2 regions of the Paenibacillus sp. FSL W7-1279 genome follow, and region 1 is predicted to be linked to the other one. Evidence: riboswitches for the same ligand, from Rfam matches in the RefSeq annotation. Region 1 holds a riboswitch; the other holds the start of a gene.
The links. Region 1 has a riboswitch for cobalamin ahead of MKY82_RS27450 (ABC transporter substrate-binding protein). Riboswitches for the same ligand answer to the same signal wherever they lie in the genome.
Positions count from the first base shown of each region.

Region 2: another riboswitch for cobalamin. It lies ahead of MKY82_RS03495 (ribonucleoside-diphosphate reductase subunit alpha); the one in region 1 lies ahead of MKY82_RS27450 (ABC transporter substrate-binding protein).

Region 1 covers NZ_CP150215.1:6,069,536-6,078,365, reverse strand. Annotated here, with positions in the region: gene cbiB (adenosylcobinamide-phosphate synthase CbiB) at 1-863, shown strand, start outside; gene MKY82_RS27455 (histidine phosphatase family protein) at 854-1,612, shown strand; cobalamin riboswitch at 1,765-1,969, shown strand; gene MKY82_RS27450 (ABC transporter substrate-binding protein) at 2,225-3,229, shown strand; gene MKY82_RS27445 (iron ABC transporter permease) at 3,226-4,272, shown strand; gene MKY82_RS27440 (ABC transporter ATP-binding protein) at 4,269-5,054, shown strand; gene cobT (nicotinate-nucleotide--dimethylbenzimidazole phosphoribosyltransferase) at 5,122-6,192, shown strand; gene cobU (bifunctional adenosylcobinamide kinase/adenosylcobinamide-phosphate guanylyltransferase) at 6,189-6,767, shown strand; gene cobS (adenosylcobinamide-GDP ribazoletransferase) at 6,764-7,585, shown strand; partial or broken gene MKY82_RS27420 (cation:dicarboxylase symporter family transporter) at 7,798-8,830, shown strand, end outside.
Region 2 covers NZ_CP150215.1:818,891-827,720, reverse strand. Annotated here, with positions in the region: gene MKY82_RS03530 (ABC transporter ATP-binding protein) at 1-184, opposite strand, end outside; gene MKY82_RS03525 (hypothetical protein) at 447-779, shown strand; gene MKY82_RS03520 (N-acetylmuramoyl-L-alanine amidase) at 1,053-1,775, opposite strand; gene MKY82_RS03515 (YjcZ family sporulation protein) at 2,873-2,971, opposite strand; gene MKY82_RS03510 (WGxxGxxG family protein) at 3,247-3,489, shown strand; tRNA gene MKY82_RS03505 (tRNA-Thr) at 4,291-4,362, opposite strand; gene MKY82_RS03500 (MTH1187 family thiamine-binding protein) at 4,471-4,776, opposite strand; cobalamin riboswitch at 5,136-5,370, shown strand; gene MKY82_RS03495 (ribonucleoside-diphosphate reductase subunit alpha) at 5,564-7,897, shown strand; gene MKY82_RS03490 (ribonucleotide-diphosphate reductase subunit beta) at 8,684-8,830, shown strand, end outside.

The DNA.
Region 1 (8,830 bases):
GCTGGATACGCCAACGGGCGACTACCGCTCAGAGCCTGAAGCGAGCGGGCATTCTGCTGCCGGTGATCGTTGCCGGCGGATCCTTCGTGCTGGCATGGCTGCTGCTGGAGCTGTGCGGAGCGATTCATCCTTGGCTAGCGTGGGGAGTAGAGATCGTGCTTATTGCGACTACGATTGCCATCAAAGGGCTGCGTGAAGCCGGATTGGAGGTCTACGGCCATCTTCGCTCCGGGAATATCGCGGAGGCCAGACGCTCGCTCAGCATGGTTGTCGGAAGAGACACTGGTCATCTGGATGAGCCGGAGATCGTGCGGGGAACGGTGGAGACGGTTGCGGAGAATATCGTGGATGCGGTCATCGCTCCGTTGTTTTTTGCCCTGATCGGGGGAGCGCCGCTGGCGATGGCCTACCGGGCCGTGAATACGCTCGACTCCATGGTCGGATATAAAAACGACAAATACCAGCATATCGGCTGGGCATCCGCAAGGCTGGACGATATCGCCAATTGGATACCGGCACGTCTGACGGCAGGACTGTTGACCTTGGTGGCTGCCATGTTGTCGCTGCAATGGAAAAAAGCGATCAAAATGGTCAGAAGAGATGCGCGAAAGCACCCCAGTCCGAACAGCGGCTTCCCGGAATCGGCCGTTGCCGGTGCGCTGGGGGTTCGTCTGGGAGGCGAGAATTCCTATCAAGGCGTGATCTCGTTCCGGGCTTATATGGGGGATCCCGAACGCCCGATTGAAGCGGAGCATATTCGGGTGACAAACCGTCTGCTGCTGGGCGTATCGGTATTGTTTACGTTACTGGGTACCCTGGTGCTTGGACTTGTTGCCGCAGCTGGAGGAAGCTTATGGATATGAGGATCACGCTGCATCTGGTCCGTCACGGCCGCACGTTGTGGAACGAGGAGCGCCGTTATCTCGGCCATGAGGATCAGGGAATTTTGGTTGAGGAAAGGGAACAGCTCCTCCCGCTTCGGGATAGGTTTTTTACCGGGCAGTTTGTCCGGATCTATTGCAGTGATCTCCTTCGATGCAGACAGACGCTGAATGTTATCCTATCGGACTCCAAAATGGCTGCTATTCCTGACGATGAAGTTTTGGGCAGGATTATACCGGGAGTGATGTATGATCCGCGGCTGCGCGAGCTCGATTTCGGAGATTGGGAAGGGAAAACCTACGAGGATTTGAAATCGGACATCTCTTATCGGCGCTGGATTGATAACCCCGCAGAAGTTACGCCGCCGAATGGGGAGAGCTGGGAGGCGTTCCGTTCCCGGCTTCAGGCATTCTTGACCGGATTGCATTTGGATTTAAAGGAACTGTTGCATGTAGAGGAAGATCCGGATACCCTTGTGCAGGCAGAGGCAGAGGCAGAGGCAGAGGCAGAGGCAGAGGCAGAGGCAATGCCAGTTGGTTATGTCCTTGGAGCACAGAGGGTGGAGCTTGATGTGCTTGTGGTGACCCATGGAGGCGTCATCCGGCAGATCGCTGCAGCAGTCCTTCCGCATACGGAATTCTGGGAGACGCAGGTGTCGCCGGGCGAGGAGCTCAAGCTGCAATTGACATGGGACGGAGAACGCTGGCAAGGCGTACGGTTAAGCGATTAAACGAAATCGTATGATATCGGTGCGGAATGGGCGATAACGGGATAAATCCGTATCATAAGGCATTTGAAATGACCGAAACTTTCGGTTGTAAGAGGGAGGTTTATCGCCTATAATCTTGGGCAGAGAAACCATGCTTGGCCTAACATACATAAATTCATATTATTTGCGAGGGTCCCGGACAGAGGGCATTTATTGTCATCTGCCGGGTTAATAGGGAAGCCGGTGCAAGTCCGGCACGGTCCCGCCACTGTGAAGCAGGGACTTCTCCATATGCCACTGAGCCAAAAGCGCTTGGGAAGGCGGAGAAGTCGTTACAGCCTGCAAGTCAGGAGACCTGCCCTCGGCGAATGAATGACGGTCCTTCGAGGAGAGGATTACGTTGCCGGACCCATGCAGCATGTGTGGGCGGAAGTTTAAGGCGCTATCTGTGAACGGTGATCCAGATGTCCTTATGTTAAAACGTAATCCCTGATTCCTTGTTTACGAGGAGTCGGGGATTTTTGCATCTTTGGAGTATGACGATTGATGTTTTTTTCTCCCGGTAAGGATCGGTCGAAGGAATGTAAACTCGCAGCGCCAGGTTCTCAATTATGTATAGGGGGATTTCAAGAGATGAAAGCATTGAACAAAACATGGTCCGTACTTCTGGTAGCCATACTGATGGCTCTGGCCTTGATCGGCTGTGGAGGCGAAGAAGCTGCGCCGAAGGATACAACGCCGCCGGCACAGCAGGAAGAGCAGAATAACGAAGCGCCTGCGGATTCGGGCGAAGAGCTTAAAACGACGTATCCGCTGACCGTCAAGGATTCAACCGGGGTTGAAATGACGTTTGAGAAAGCTCCGGCCAAAATTGCATCCCTGACACCGTCCGAGACGGAAAAACTGTTCGCTTTGGGCCTGGATGAGGAAATTGTGGGCGTGTCCGATAATGACGATTATCCGGAAGCGGCCAAATCCAAGCCGAAATTGGGCGGGTTCCAAGTAAATGAAGAGGCTATTATTGCAGCCGATGCCGATGTGGTATTCGCCGCTTCGATGAATGCCGAGAATGCCGAGAAATTGCGTGAGCTTGGCGTGACCCTGTTCGTCAATGATCCGAAAACCATCGATGCCGTAATGGAGAACATCCAGTTGATCGGACAAATTACGGACCGTCAAGCGGAAGCGAAAGCCGTCGTGGATCAGATGAAGCAGGAATTGACTACCGTTACAGAAGCCGTGAAATCCGTGAAGGATGAAGACAAGAAAAAAGTGTATGTGGAATTCTCTCCAGGATGGACCGTCGGCAAGGGCGAGTTTATGGATGAGATCATCACCTTAGCTGGCGGCGTTAACGCAGCCGGCGAAGCGGAAGGCTGGTTCGAAATCAGCGAGGAGAATATTATCGCTGCAAACCCCGACGTCATTCTGTACACGGACGATGTCGTTGACGAAGCAACCAAGAAAACATTGGATCAGCTGATCAAGGAGCGCGGCGGCTGGGATCAGATCGAAGCCATCAAGAACGATCAGGTCATATCCGTGGATGCGAATCTGTTAAGCCGTCCGGGTCCCCGTGTAACGCAAGGGTTGATTGAAGTGGCGAAGGCCGTTTATCCGGAACTGATGAATCCATGAGTAAAAAACTTGCAGGATTCGGTGCGGCCGGCATCATCCTATTACTGTTAACCTTGGTTGTCAGTCTCGGAATCGGCTCCGTGCACCTGCCTGTGAGAGAGATTGGGGCGATGCTGCTGCACCGGCTGCCGGGAATCGGCGATTCCATCGTTCCGGGCTGGGAAGCTTCATCCGAGCAAATCTTAATGAAGGTGAGATTGCCGCGCATATTGCTTGGGATGCTCGTAGGAGCCTCCCTGGCCGTCGCCGGAGCCGCCTTTCAAGGGGTATTGCGCAATCCGCTGGCGGATCCGTTTACGCTCGGTGTATCCTCGGGTGCTGCGCTTGGCGCAGCATCCCTGATTTTTTTCGGGATGGAATACTCCTTTGCCGGAGGTTACACGCTCCCGCTTGTAGCGTTTCTGACCGGAGCAGGGACCTTATGGGTCGTTCTGCTGCTGGCGAGGGATCAAGGAAAGCTGCCGATCCACGGGCTCATTCTGTCCGGCGTGGTGATGCAGTCGTTTCTGGGTGCCGTCGTTTCCTTCCTGACGGTCATGTCCAAAGATACGGTAAACCAGATCCTGTACTGGACGATGGGGAGCCTGAGCATGCGTGGATGGTCGTATACGGCCATCCTTTTCCCGTATTTTATCGCAGGTTTTATATACTTATGGAGCAGGTCGCGAGCGCTTAATATTTTGTCGCTGGGGGAACGGCAGGCCGCCCATATGGGCTTGAATGTGGATCGGCTGAAGACCAGCGTGCTCATCGTTGCTACCCTGCTCGCCGCAGCAGCCGTGTCGGTCTCCGGCGTGATTGGATTCGTGGGACTTGTGGTACCGCATATGATCCGGCTGATCACCGGCTCCGATTACCGCGTCATTGTTCCACTGTCTGCTCTTGGCGGCGCGGTGTTCATGGTCTGGTGCGATACGGCGGCACGGTCCGTGCTGGCACCAACGGAAATACCGCTGGGTGTAGTTACGGCATTCATAGGCGCTCCGTTCTTTGCGTATTTGCTATACCGGAACAAAAAAAGGCGCAGGGAGGGTTTATCATGATTACAGCTCAAGGACTTGGCAAAGCCTATGGCAAGGTGCCGATTCTTGAAGGTGTGGACCTTCACATTGCCGAAGGGGAATGGTGGGGGATCATCGGTCCGAACGGAAGCGGTAAATCCACCCTTATGCAGCTGTTATCCGGTGTGGAGAGTCCCTCGACAGGAAGCGTGACCCTTCGGGGCAAGGAGCTTGGACGCTATACCCGAAAGGCGCTGGCACGGATCGTGGCGGTGCTTCAGCAGGAAGGGCTTGACCCTACTGATTTTACGGTCCGGGAAGTGCTGGAGATGGGGAGATTCCCCTTCCTGAACTGGCTTGGTCGTGAAGATAAGGATGCAGGGCCGCTCATTGAGGCCGTTATCCGAAAGCTGGATCTGAACGGTCTGGAAGAACGGCGGCTTACCGAGTTAAGCGGGGGCCAGCGTCAGCGTGTCGCGCTTGGCAAGGTGATGGTCCAGGAACCCTCGCTGCTGATGCTGGATGAACCGACGACTTACTTGGATATCCGCTATCAGCTTCAGTTTATGGATATGGTGGCGCAGTGGCGGAGCTCCTCCGGAATTACCGTGATCAGCGTACTGCATGATCTGAACCTGGCAGCTCAGTTTTGCGATAAGCTGCTGGTGCTTGATCAGGGAAAGATCGCGGGGATTGGCAAGCCGAAGGAGGTTTTGACAGCGGCGTATATACGCCGAATCTTCCGGGTAGAGCCCTCGATTGTGGCCCATCCCGAGAATGGCGCTCCGCAGGTGCTGTTAACGGCAAATAGCACGTGGTCCTGACCGATGCAGCCGCATGTTCCGGGCGGGGATGCAAGATTTAGGAACAAGATATGAGGAGGTCATTTCATTGACGGATACCATCGTGAATCGTTTAAATCGTTACATTGCTAACATAAAACCGCTGAGTGTCGAGGTGCAGAACGAAACAGCCGCTTATTTGGATACGCTGACGAAGCCTCCGGGCAGTCTGGGCAAGCTGGAGTCGCTAGCGATCCAATTAGCGGGCATTACAGGGAATATGAAACCGTCGTTCACCCAAAAATCCGTCGTTGTCATGGCTGGCGATCATGGAGTCTGTGAAGAAGGAATCAGCGCCTTTCCGGCTGAGGTAACGCCCCAGATGGTCATGAACTTCCTGAATGGAGGGGCGGCTGTGAATGTGCTGGCCCGTCAGGCGGAGGCAGACGTTCATTGTGTGGACATCGGGGTCGCGATCGAGCTGAACCATGAGAAGCTGATGTCGCGGAACGTTGGCAGAGGAACCGCCAATATGGCCAAAGGGCCTGCGATGACAAAGGAAGCGGCACTGGAGTCCATTGTAGTCGGTGCAGAGGTAGCTGCCGAATTGGTATCGCGAGGAACGCAAATGTTCGTGACCGGAGAGATGGGCATTGGGAACACGACACCGAGTGCGGCGATCTTCTCCGTTCTGTCCGGCTATCAGCCATCTGAAGTCGTGGGGAGGGGAACCGGCGTAACGGATGAACGGCTGCTGCATAAGATTCGAGTGGTGGAACAGGCTATACAAGTTAATAGACCACATGCCGATGATCCCCTCGACGTGCTCGCCAAAGTTGGAGGATATGAAATCGGCGGGTTGGCTGGACTGATCCTGGGTGCAGCTGCTCACGGTTGTCCTGTTATCATCGATGGTTTCATATCCAGTGCGGCGGCGCTGGTTGCCAAATGCATCTGCCCGGACGCTCTCTCCTATATGATTGCCTCTCATGTTTCGCATGAGCAGGCGCATGTTCTTCTGCTGAAAGAGCTCGGACTCCAGCCGATGCTGCAAATGGACATGCGTCTTGGCGAGGGGACGGGCGGGGTGCTGTGCCTTCATCTGGTCGAGGCGGCGTGCAGGATCGTGAACGAGATGGCGACGTTTGAGAGCGCTGGAATCAGCGGAGGGGCCGTATGAGCCATCGTGGAAGCGTGTTGGTAACAGGCGGGGCCAGAAGCGGAAAGAGCTCATTCGCGGAGAAGCTGTGCATGAAGCGATCGGAGTCGGGAACGTACGTGGCGACTGCGCAAGCCTACGACGAAGAGATGAGGAAACGGATCCGGATTCATCAAGACCGCAGGCAGGATTCAGCCTATGGTTGGGAGACGGTGGAGGAGCCTGTCGCACTGCCCGAATTGCTGGAAACGCTCGGCCAGTCCGCCTCGGATGCCCCTGCGGTGGTAGTGGACTGCCTGACGCTGTGGCTTACGAATGTGCTGCTGCAAGCTGAGCCTGAAGGAAGTGCTGCAATGGAAGAACGGTTAGGACTTCAAATCGGCAGACTGGCAAGAGCGGTACAGAGTTACCCGGGCATGGTCATTTTGGTAACCAATGAAGTGGGGTCGGGTATTGTTCCGGAATATCCGCTAGGCCGAATATATCGCGACTGGGCAGGGATCATGAATCAGAGGCTGGCTCAGGTATGCGATGAAGTATTTTTGGTGACGGCGGGAATTCCGATGGAAATCAAGAGCAAGGAGTATCTCATATGAGCAAGATGATCGAAGCGGCTGCGGCCGCTTTTCAATTTCTATCGAGGCTGCCGGTGCGGAGAGAAATTCCTTTTACGCCGGAAGTACAGCAACGGAGCGTCGTTTTTTATCCTTTGGTAGGGGCGGTCATAGGCTTTATCGTTGGCGGATTGGGACTGGGCTTAAGCTATGTGCTGCCCTCCCTTCCTGCTGCCGTCATCCTGCTGGTTGTATGGGTGGCGCTGACTGGAGGGCTTCATCTCGATGGCTGGATGGACAGCGCGGATGCGCTGCTCAGCCATCGGTCGCGCGAACGGATGCTTGAAATCATGAAGGATAGCCGTGTGGGTGCGATGGGCGTCATGGCGTGTATGCTGCTGCTCCTTCTGAAGGCTTCCTTGATCATGTCTGTATGGGATTTGTCAGCCGGGGCATGGAAACAAGAGGCATGGCTGCTGGTGCTCGCTCCGGTTTGGAGCCGCTGGTTTATGGTCCATGCGATGTATCGCTGGCCGATGGCACGGGGAAGTGAGGGGCTAGCCGCTCTATTTCACGGATTGACGGCCGGAAGGAGATCGCTGGCGGGCGTAATGGCTGCTCTCTTAACGCTAGTTACTGTAGGTTTCCTATGGTTCACGGCAGGCGAGACTAATCTTTGGACGATTGCAGTCGGAGGAATCCTTATTATCCCATTCATAGCCTGGGCAGCTGGAAGTTTAACGGCTGAACGGATGAGCCGAAGACTTGGAGGACTGACGGGGGATACATATGGAGCTCTCAATGAACTGATTGAAACGGTTTTGTTAATATTTGTGGTTCTCCTTTTGAAGTTTACATGATATGATAGTAGGGTGATATCAGTGGTAATCCGATCAACATAGTCGACATAATCCGCATCGATGGGAAACTAACGATTTTGACAGGAATTTTCTCAATCGGGTAATGATATGTTTAGAGTGGGCTGTAATGGATATGAATACATACTAGCGCACTTATGACATGAGGATGGAGCACATATATCCTTATTTAAAGAATGGGAGGAATCATTAGGATGGAAACGCTTTGGGTTATCATCAATGTCCTTGTTCTGATTCTGCTGGTCGGTATTTTGTACTGGATGCAGAGAAAGCATATCTCGTTTACCAAACGCGTGTTTGCCGGACTCGGACTGGGTGTGTTGTTCGGAGTGGCACTGCAGCTCATCTACACTTCGACCTCCGATGTGGTGGTGAAATCCACCGATTGGTTTAATTTGATAGGATACGGCTACGTAAGGCTGCTGCAAATGATGGTCATTCCGCTGATCATGGTGTCGATCATATCGGCTATCATGAAGCTGAAGGGCGGAAAGAATCTGGGCAAAATGAGCGGACTTATCATTACGGTGCTGCTTCTGACGACAGCCGTAGCCGCTGCAGTCGGGATTACAACCGCGCTGGCGTTCGATTTGTCCGCCGTCAATATCCAAGGCGGTGCAGCGGAAGAGCAGCAGGGTGCACTGCTGCAAGAACGGCTCGGGGATGTTGAGGGCCGTACGCTCCCGCAGCAGATCCTGGATTTCATTCCGAGCAATCCGTTTGCCGACATGACGGGGGCGCGAAGAACTTCGACGATTGCGGTCGTTATTTTCTCGGCATTCATCGGGATCGCGGTTCTCGGGTTAGACCGAAAAAACAAGGAGCAGGCGGAAACGTTCCGCAATATGATCTCTGCGGTGTATGGCGTGGTCATGCGCATCGTGACGCTGGTGCTTCGTCTGACCCCTTACGGGATTCTGGCGCTTATGGCCAAAACGATTGCCACGACCGACCTTGCGGTCATCATGAATTTGATCGATTTCGTCCTTGCTTCGTACGTGGCTTTGATCGCCATGTTCATTATCCATCTGGTACTGCTGGCGATATTCGGGTTCAACCCGCTTAAATATGTGAAAAAGGTATTCCCGACGCTGACCTTCGCCTTTACGTCGCGTTCCAGCGCGGCTACGATTCCGCTTAACGTGCAGACCCAGAACAAAAAGCTGGGTGTCTCGGAAGGCATCGCAAATCTCTCGGCATCGTTTGGCGCCACGATTGGGCAGAACG
Region 2 (8,830 bases), 2.2 Mb from region 1:
GAATCAGCGCGGCTATAACCCCGCCTTCGGCTGCCGTGTCAATAAATCGTTTGACAATTTGCGGATTCAAAAGCTGCAAACCCGTCGACGTCAACAGCAACACGAGCAGCAGTATTAACCGTCCTTTTACCGGTTTCAAATACCGCAGCAGCCATGACATTGAAACCTTTTCTTGTTTGGGCACAGTGCCCACCCCCATATGCAAGCAAGTATGTACGGACCTCCATCCCCCATAAAGCAAGGTGTGGCGGCAGTAAATCATTACCAGTCTACATGATATCGACCGTCATTCCTAGGTAAAGAATAATTATAAATATGTACTAAACCTTCTCCCTTTATATAAAAATAGCAAGTCAATACCTGCTTCAAAAAAAAGCGAATCCGATAATTCAGCATACTCGTATATGTATAATAGAGTGACGTGCAACTTTTTGGAGGTGGGCATAATGAATACTGGGATCAGTGGATTAGACGGACTGGATGAAGAGAAGCTATCAGAAATTCGCGAAAATGCCGCAAGGCTCTCGGACATGAAACAAGAAGTGCCCGTGGAAGAATTGTTCTCGGAATCATTTATTCAAAGACATACCAAGTTTTCTTCAATCGGTCACTTGCTGAAAGCCGCAGGTTATGAGGGAAGCACAGATGAAGAGTTTGACGAATTCATACAAGGACATACGATTAACCCGTTTATCGTTGAACATACCCCATTTCGCAGCTGGCAGGATTTCCAGGAATTAGCCGTATCGGCTTATATCACGAAATGGCTGGGATTGTAAATAGCTCATCCAAAGGCCTGGGCTTTGCCTCAGATGAGGGAAGACAACCAAAGAAGCCCCTCTAACCGATGTTAGAGGGGCTTCTGATATATTTTTTAAGGGGTGCTTATATCATAAGCTCCGAATATTAATGGAAGCTTAAATTAGGATTAAAGGGACATAAATTGTTCGATGGGGCACAAATAGCACTGCTCTTTTGCACACCCCCAACAAGTGGAGGTTTGCATATCCATGGAGGAGAACCATACTTCCTATCTCAAAATAATCAGGTGTTTATTCGGTCGTAACTGTAGCCGTCTTGGTCTTATTATCCCAGCTCACTCTGGCGCCTAATGCTTCACCGATGGCCCGAAGCGGCACATAGGTCACGCCATTCTCAAGCTTGCCATCCGCGATCTGCTTTCCGTTGACGACGACATGTACCTTATCCTCCACTGTACCAGCCCCCTTCTGAAGCCCCAAATATTTAGCAATGCCATTCACATGCCCGATCACAATAGAATCTATTACATCCTGCCGTTTAAGCTTAGCTGCATCTGCCGCGACATCGATAAACAAGTTTTCGGTTAAGACGGCAGGCATTTTAGATTCACGGACCATATGCAAGTTAGCGGCCTTCTGCCCCCGATCGATGACTCCGAAGGATTTAATGGCATTCATGACCTCCGTATGCATAACGTTCTGCAATTTTACCGAACCGGAGCTTGCCGAGGTATATCGATATGACTCAAAGCCCCCTGCACCTCCACCCGCGTTACAATGGATGCTAACTAGGATATCTGCGCCAGCAGCGTTTGCCTTACGAGTCCGTTCATCCAATTCAAGGAACACATCTGAAGACCGGGAGAGTAGAACTTGGACATCGCCATATTCAGCTTCCAATCGATTCTTCACAGCAAGAGACACCGCTAACACGACGTCTTTCTCCTGCAGGCCATTTCCGGTTGCTCCGGAATCCTTCCCGCCATGCCCTGCGTCAATCCAAACCTTTTTCACGATCATTCACCGCCTTTGTAGGTTGTTGAATAGCCCGATGATCCATTACAGCGAAGGCAACTGCAGTAATTCCTTCCACCAATGCTTCCACGCTTATATTAGGCAAGCAACTGTAAGTCCTACTGCAAGGACGAGTATAATATATAAGATACTCCAATCTGGTACATTCGGTGTTTGCTTAAGCCTATATTGGATGGCCTAGATACAGTCTCTATGTTCGTCGATTGCCATTCATATCTGGCTTGGTCTATTAATATTCGGAAATCCGAAGAAATAGCAATCCGAATGAACTGTAGCTCTGGTGGAATTATCCACCTTTTTAGCTGGTAATATGTATTACTCGGATTAACTATTTTCATTGAGTTTTGGTGAGGAGCTGGTTAATATATCTGGATTTGTGCTTATCTTGTTTGCTGTCGTTTTTTTGGTACGTGGTGTATTGAGAATACGCAAACCCACATGGGGTTCCTTATATAAAATCTGGAAAGTAAAGTATGAGTCTGAGCCAAGTTCGGACTACATTCAATATATTAAATCCAGTGGGCTTCTTCTGCTGGTCCTCGGATCCATTTTATTCGTGGCTGGAATTCTGATTGTTCTGCTATGATCCCTCTCTCCAAACATAATAGCGAGCCCCCATACACCTTCTCGCCTTTTCAACGGTTATTACATCCTATAAACGGAAAAGCGGCAGATAGTCAATTCCATTTCATTCTCAAGTTGTAGCTCTATGGATAGTGGTGAACCTTTGTTAAGGTTCACCACTGCATTACAGACTTTTTATGCGTGATTCTTCTTATGCTTTTTACACTTTACGATGATTTTTTGTCCAGGTTTGAGGATGATAACTTTAACCTTATGATGATGTTTTTTCATAAGAAATCCTCCCTTCACAGAAGATATTGCATTATATGCAGCATCTGCGAGAATGATTGGACTACTAATCTATGAAATGAAATCATGAAACGATCGACAAAAGAACCCTCTTCCTTATTGCACTGTGTTATGGAAAAGGCACCCAGATTTGTCTGGATGCCTTCAAATATAATTCTGGAACATTCCATTCACGCAAGTGGGTCCTTATACAAGGTATTTACTTAAAATCCCCAAGTACGCAGTATAATTACAAGTAGAATAAAGAGAACGAGAATAACACCAATACTACTTCCATACCCAGAACCTTCGTATCCACTCATTTTTCCCTACCCCTTCCTAATTGGAATAATACATAGTATGTAAGGGCGTCTGATAACGCAAAGGCAAGAGGTAATAGTCAAGGACATATTTTATAAAAACAAGAACTATCGAAGATGCGATTACTGTTTAGCCCTGTTCATATCCGTATTTCCGCTATAACGATGAGGATGTCCTTCGTTGTTCAGTAACGAATAATAATATCCGTAAAGGGCACCATAATTCTGGTACCTGTCCCGCTAAATAATCAACATTATTACGGAAAGGAGTTCAAATCGTGAAGAAAATCCTCGCCACATTTTTAGCCGGTATTAGTATTGCTTTGATTCTTGCGGTTCCTGCTTTTGCAGAAAACAACAACAACATGAATTCAAACGATATGAGAACCAATAACGTGAACACAAACGGCTATAACACGAATGCTGTAGGCAATGACAACGATACAGACTGGGGCTGGCTCGGTTTGCTCGGTCTTGCCGGCCTCGTAGGTCTGAGACGTCGCAATCCTGAACGTCATTAAAGACCTGTTGAAGTAATATAATAAAATCCTGCTCATTCGAGCGGGATTTTATTATTTCTTTCACCAATCGCAGAGTCCACCCTGGTCAAGATCGGCCCTTTGACTCAACACACTTTGCAGCAAGGTTCCCTTTCGTGAGTCCCGTTCCTTTTCAGATAAGATCTACTCGTGTTCAAATGAAACCATAGTGAATTTTACCTGAATTTGATATACTGACATCATTACTTTAGTCATGGGTGCGTGATCAATCAAATGTGGGATAAAGAACTAAAAATAGCCATTCAGAAGAAGCACATCGTGACGATATACCTCATCAATGGCGAAGTATTACAAGGCATACCAGATACTTGTACAGATCGCTTGGAGATGCGGAGTGCTTATGGGCCAGTCTGGGTTCCATTAGAGGAAATAAAGCATGTGAGTCGATTAATACGACTAGACGAAAAAAGGAACCTGCTGGCATAGCCAGAGGTTCTTTCGTGTATTTTCTATCTGCCTTTCTATGGCAAACTTCTTTCACCCTCACCACTCACCTAATTCAAGTTCACTATGACACCAGTGCATTCCTCATTTTGATTATTCTCGTACACTATATCCATCTATGGGGAGGGGTCACTGTTGAGTTGGCCTAAACCCAAACAATGTAGAAGGAAGACGATTGTTGGCTGTTCTTCAAAGTGAAAAAGGAAACGTCTTCATCAGACTAAAAGGTAGAGCGATGGTAGAAGAACGGATTAAACAACAATAACGGCCCGGTCCCCGAAAACTCGGAAAACCGCGCCGTTGTTGACTTTATGAAGATGCTGGTGAAGGGAATTGAACCCCCGACCTACGCATTACGAGTGCGTTGCTCTACCCCTGAGCTACACCAGCACATGTGATTCGATGTTATTCCTCACGAAACAACAAAAATTATTATAATACTTCAGCAGCAAAATGCAAGCCCAATTCTTACGGAAATATCCCCCGAAACTGGCGGCGCTATCCGCCTAATTTCTCCTGCACGGACTGGATCTTCTGTTTGCTTGAGGAAACTTGGTCCCTGCGGTCGTCGATCTTCACGGAAGTCGATACGCGCTGCGCACCGGACAGAAAGGGCGCTTCATGCAAAGCCTCTATCGCCCGCCAGATCATGTTAAGCTCTCCCTCGATGATGGTGCTCATCGAAGTCAGCTCATAGGATATTCCATCCTGTTGTTTCAATACACGCTGCATCTCAGCAACATAAGAGCTCAAACTCGTTGTTGCGGTTCCGATTGGAATCACCGTTACCTCCGCTATTGCCATCTTAAAACCCTCCCTTGTTCCCATCCCATTTATATGGAATGCTCTAAATTTCCGAATACTGTTATCATAACAATTCTGGCCCTCCATATCAAAGTCCGTCTGCCTTTAGCTTCACACAAGATATGGTGTACCTTCCTCGTTTCGTCCATACGAATATATCCTATTTTGTCAAAACGATAATATACGTGGTATCTGCGCAGAAAAGGTCGCATTTGGTCACAATTCAGGAAATGTTATGGCCTTTTGGCAGTTTCTTAACTGGCACAATGACCGCTCGTTTGCTATAATTCATTTTGCGTTCAATTTTAAGAATATGGTTTACAAACACAATATATTGGGTTAAATTAGATTAACAACAACCAAATATAGTGTATATAGGTGCCGGATAAACCTATAAGGCAGTCCGGCTTAATAGGGAAGCATGGTGCAAATCCATCACGGTCCCGCCACTGTAAGGGCTCTAAGGCTGTTTATGATCTATCAGCCATCCACATCCGACATATGCCACCGAGGAACCGGAGCAAGGTCTCGGGAAAGGCAATTCCGAGGGAAGAAGCTCAAGTCAGGAGACCTGCCTATATGCAGTAGACACCAACCTACGGGGTTTTAGGTAAGTGTTCGTTAAACTTGCGTCTGTACATAACATCATGCCCGTTCATGGGCTTATGGCAAACGTCATTTTCGAATCACAGCGCACGGACATTTTCAAGCCTGCCCGCGGGTTTTAGAAAATGTTTTTTTGATGTCCTTTTTCATATTTCCCCCGAAGAAAGCGAGGAATTTATTCATGCCCCAGCTCGTAGTTAAACCGAACAACCGTCAGCTCGCCTTTGATGAAATTCGCCTCTCCGTCTATGCCGATCGGACTCTGAAAGGATTGGACATGCTCGATAAAGAGCGCCTGCTTCGCGGCGTCAATGCCAAATTGCGCGGCGAGCAGGTTACCGGCGAAGAAATCAGCAACGCCTTCACGATGTCCGCCCTTGAGCTTGTCACCAAAGAGGAGCCGAATTGGAAGTTTGCAGCTGCGCGTTCGTTTCTGACCTCTTTATATAAAAAAGCGGCCACCAACCGCCGATACAAAGCCTACCCGGAAGAGCCATACGGTGCCTTCTATCCGCTCATTACGGAGCTTGTACAGAAAGGCATCTATCGCGAGGATCTTCTGACCAGCTATACCAAAGAACAAATCGAAGAGCTCGGCGAGTGCATCGATCCAAGCCGCGATCTGCTGTTTGATTACATCGGTCTGTTGACGCTGGCTGAGCGTTACCTGGCAAACGACTTTGACGGTCGCGTTATGGAACTTCCGCAAGAACGCTACATGGTCATCGCGATGTTCCTCATGCATAACGAGCCTGCCGACAAGCGTCTTGACCTTGTCAAAGAAGCCTACTGGGCCATGAGTAACCTGTACATGACGGCGGCTACGCCGACAATGTCCAATGCAGGCAAAAAGGTAGCCGGCCAGCTTTCCAGCTGCTTCATCGATACCGTAGACGACTCCCTGGAAGGGATCTTCGATTCCAATACGGATATCGCCCGTCTCAGCAAAATGGGCGGCGGCATCGGGGTATACCTCGGTAAAGTCCGTGCACGCGGCTCTGACATCCGCGGTCACAAGAATACCAGCTCCGGCGTTATCCCTTGGATTCGCCAGTTGAACAACACCGCTGTTAGCGTTGACCAATTGGGAACTCGTAAAGGTGCCATCGCGGTTTATCTGGATGTGTTCCACAAAGACATTCTGTCCTTCCTGGATCTGAAGCTGAACAACGGTGACGAGCGTATGAGAGCACATGACGTGTTCCATGGCGTATGTCTGCCTGACTTGTTCATGGAGGCTGTAGAAGCACGTGAAGAGTGGAGCCTGTTCTGTCCGCATGAAGTGAAGAAAATCATGGGCTGGAAAGACGAGAATGGCCGTCCGCTGGGCCTGGAAGACTTCTATGATCAAGGACAAGGCGAAGGCGAATTCCGTCAAAAATATGCTGAAGCCGTGGCGAACCCGCTGCTGCCGCGGATTACGGTACAAGCCATCGACATTATGAAGCGCATCATGAAATCCCAGCTTGAAACGGGTACACCGTACATGTTCTACCGCGACACGGTCAACCGTGCGAACCCGAACTCTGCGCATGGCATGATCTACTCCTCCAACCTGTGTACGGAGATCATGCAGAACCAATCTCCGACAGTCGTTGAGCAAGAAGAGCTGGTTACGAAAGACGGGCAAACTCGAATCGTCATTTCCAAAATCCCTGGCGATTTCGTTGTCTGCAACCTGAACTCTATCCACTTGGCTCGTGCTGTACCTGCCGGTGTATTGGAGCGTCTCGTTCCAATTCAGGTTCGCATGCTGGATAACGTCATCGACATTAACAATATTGAAGTTCTGCAAGCTCAATATACCAACAGTCAATATCGTGCGGTCGGTCTCGGCACCTTCGGTCTGCATCACTTGCTGGCGCTGGAAGGCATTCGCTGGGAATCCGACGAAGCCGTTGCCTATAATGACAACCTGTATGAGCACATCAACTACCTGCTCGTTAAATCCAGCATGGAGCTGGCCAAGGAAAAAGGCCATTATCCGAAATTCAAAGGCTCCGACTGGGAGAGCGGCGAGTACTTTACGTTCCGCGGTTACACCGACGGCGAGCATGAAGGCAAGTTCGTAACCACCGAACAATGGCGCGAATTGCAGCAAGAAGTACAAGCGAACGGTGTCCGTAACGCATGGCTGTTTGCCATCGCACCGAACGGCTCCACCTCGATCATCGCGGGTTCCACGGCGAGCATCGATCCATTGTACGAACTTCTTTCTTATGAAGAAAAAACCACCTATAAAGTGGCTAACCCGGCTCCGGATCTATCCGAAAAAACGATCTGGTACTATAAAACGGCTTTCTTGATCGACCAGCATTGGTCCATCAAAATGGCTGCCGCCCGTCAGCGTCACGTTGACCAGGCACAAAGCTTTAACCTGTATGTCCGCCCTGATATCCGTGCTTCGGAATTCCTGGAGCTGCACCTGCATGCTTGGAAAGCCGGTATCAAGTCCACGTACTATGTACGCAGCCGTGCGCTGACGATTGAAGAGTGTGAGTCGTGCGCAAGCTAAGAGTTTAGTCTAACCTTTTTCGAACCCACCCAAACCCTCCCTTCCAAGGGAGGGCCCCAAGGGCGCTGCCCTCTGGACACCCGCAAGGTGTGCATGGCGTGAATGATGCGCTTCTATAGTTACTTTAGTGGCCAGGAGCGCTTTCTCCCTTCGGGAACGCTGGAATATGGTGCGAAGCTAATGAGCTACTTCGTGCGTTTTGTTAAGTTACTGCCTGCGTGGATCGCTCTCCCTTTGGGAATCGCTTCTCATGCGGCGCAGGGACCGTGAGTTACTTCGTGCGTTTTGTTGAGTTACTGCCTGCGTGGATCGCTCTCCCTTTGGGAATCGCTTCTCATGCGGCGCAGGGACCGTGAGTTACTTCGTGCGATTGTTAAGTTACTGCCTGCGTGGATCGCTCTCACTTTGGGAATCGCTTCTCATGTGGTGCGAAGCTAATGAGTTACTTCGTGCGATTTGTTAAGTTACTGCCTACGTGGATCGCTCTCCCTTTGGGAATCGCTTTTCATGTGGTGCAAACAAGCATCGAACAGCTGCATGCGGGTGTTCCCGCTTAGCAGGAGTGGATAAGCTTTCTAAATAGAAGACTACAAGGGTAAGGGTATCCAATCGGAAGAGTTTACGTCCGCCTTTGGGAGCCCTTTGCAACCTTTACAATACATTCAGGCAAAGGGCGGACAACAAGCAGCTGGAGATGGATACCCGTCCCGTGAATATGCTGGACCAATATCCCTCAGCTTCACCTAGGCGCCGCCCTACTATGATATACAAGGAGAGAAAATCGGCATGCAAATGCAAAAGATATTTAACACCGAAGCACCCAACCGCTCCACGCGTGTTATTGAAGGTGAATGCTCCGGGATCCTGAACTGGAACGACATTCGGATGCCTCATATGTATAAGCTGTACAAGGTCCTGCTGCTAAACCACTGG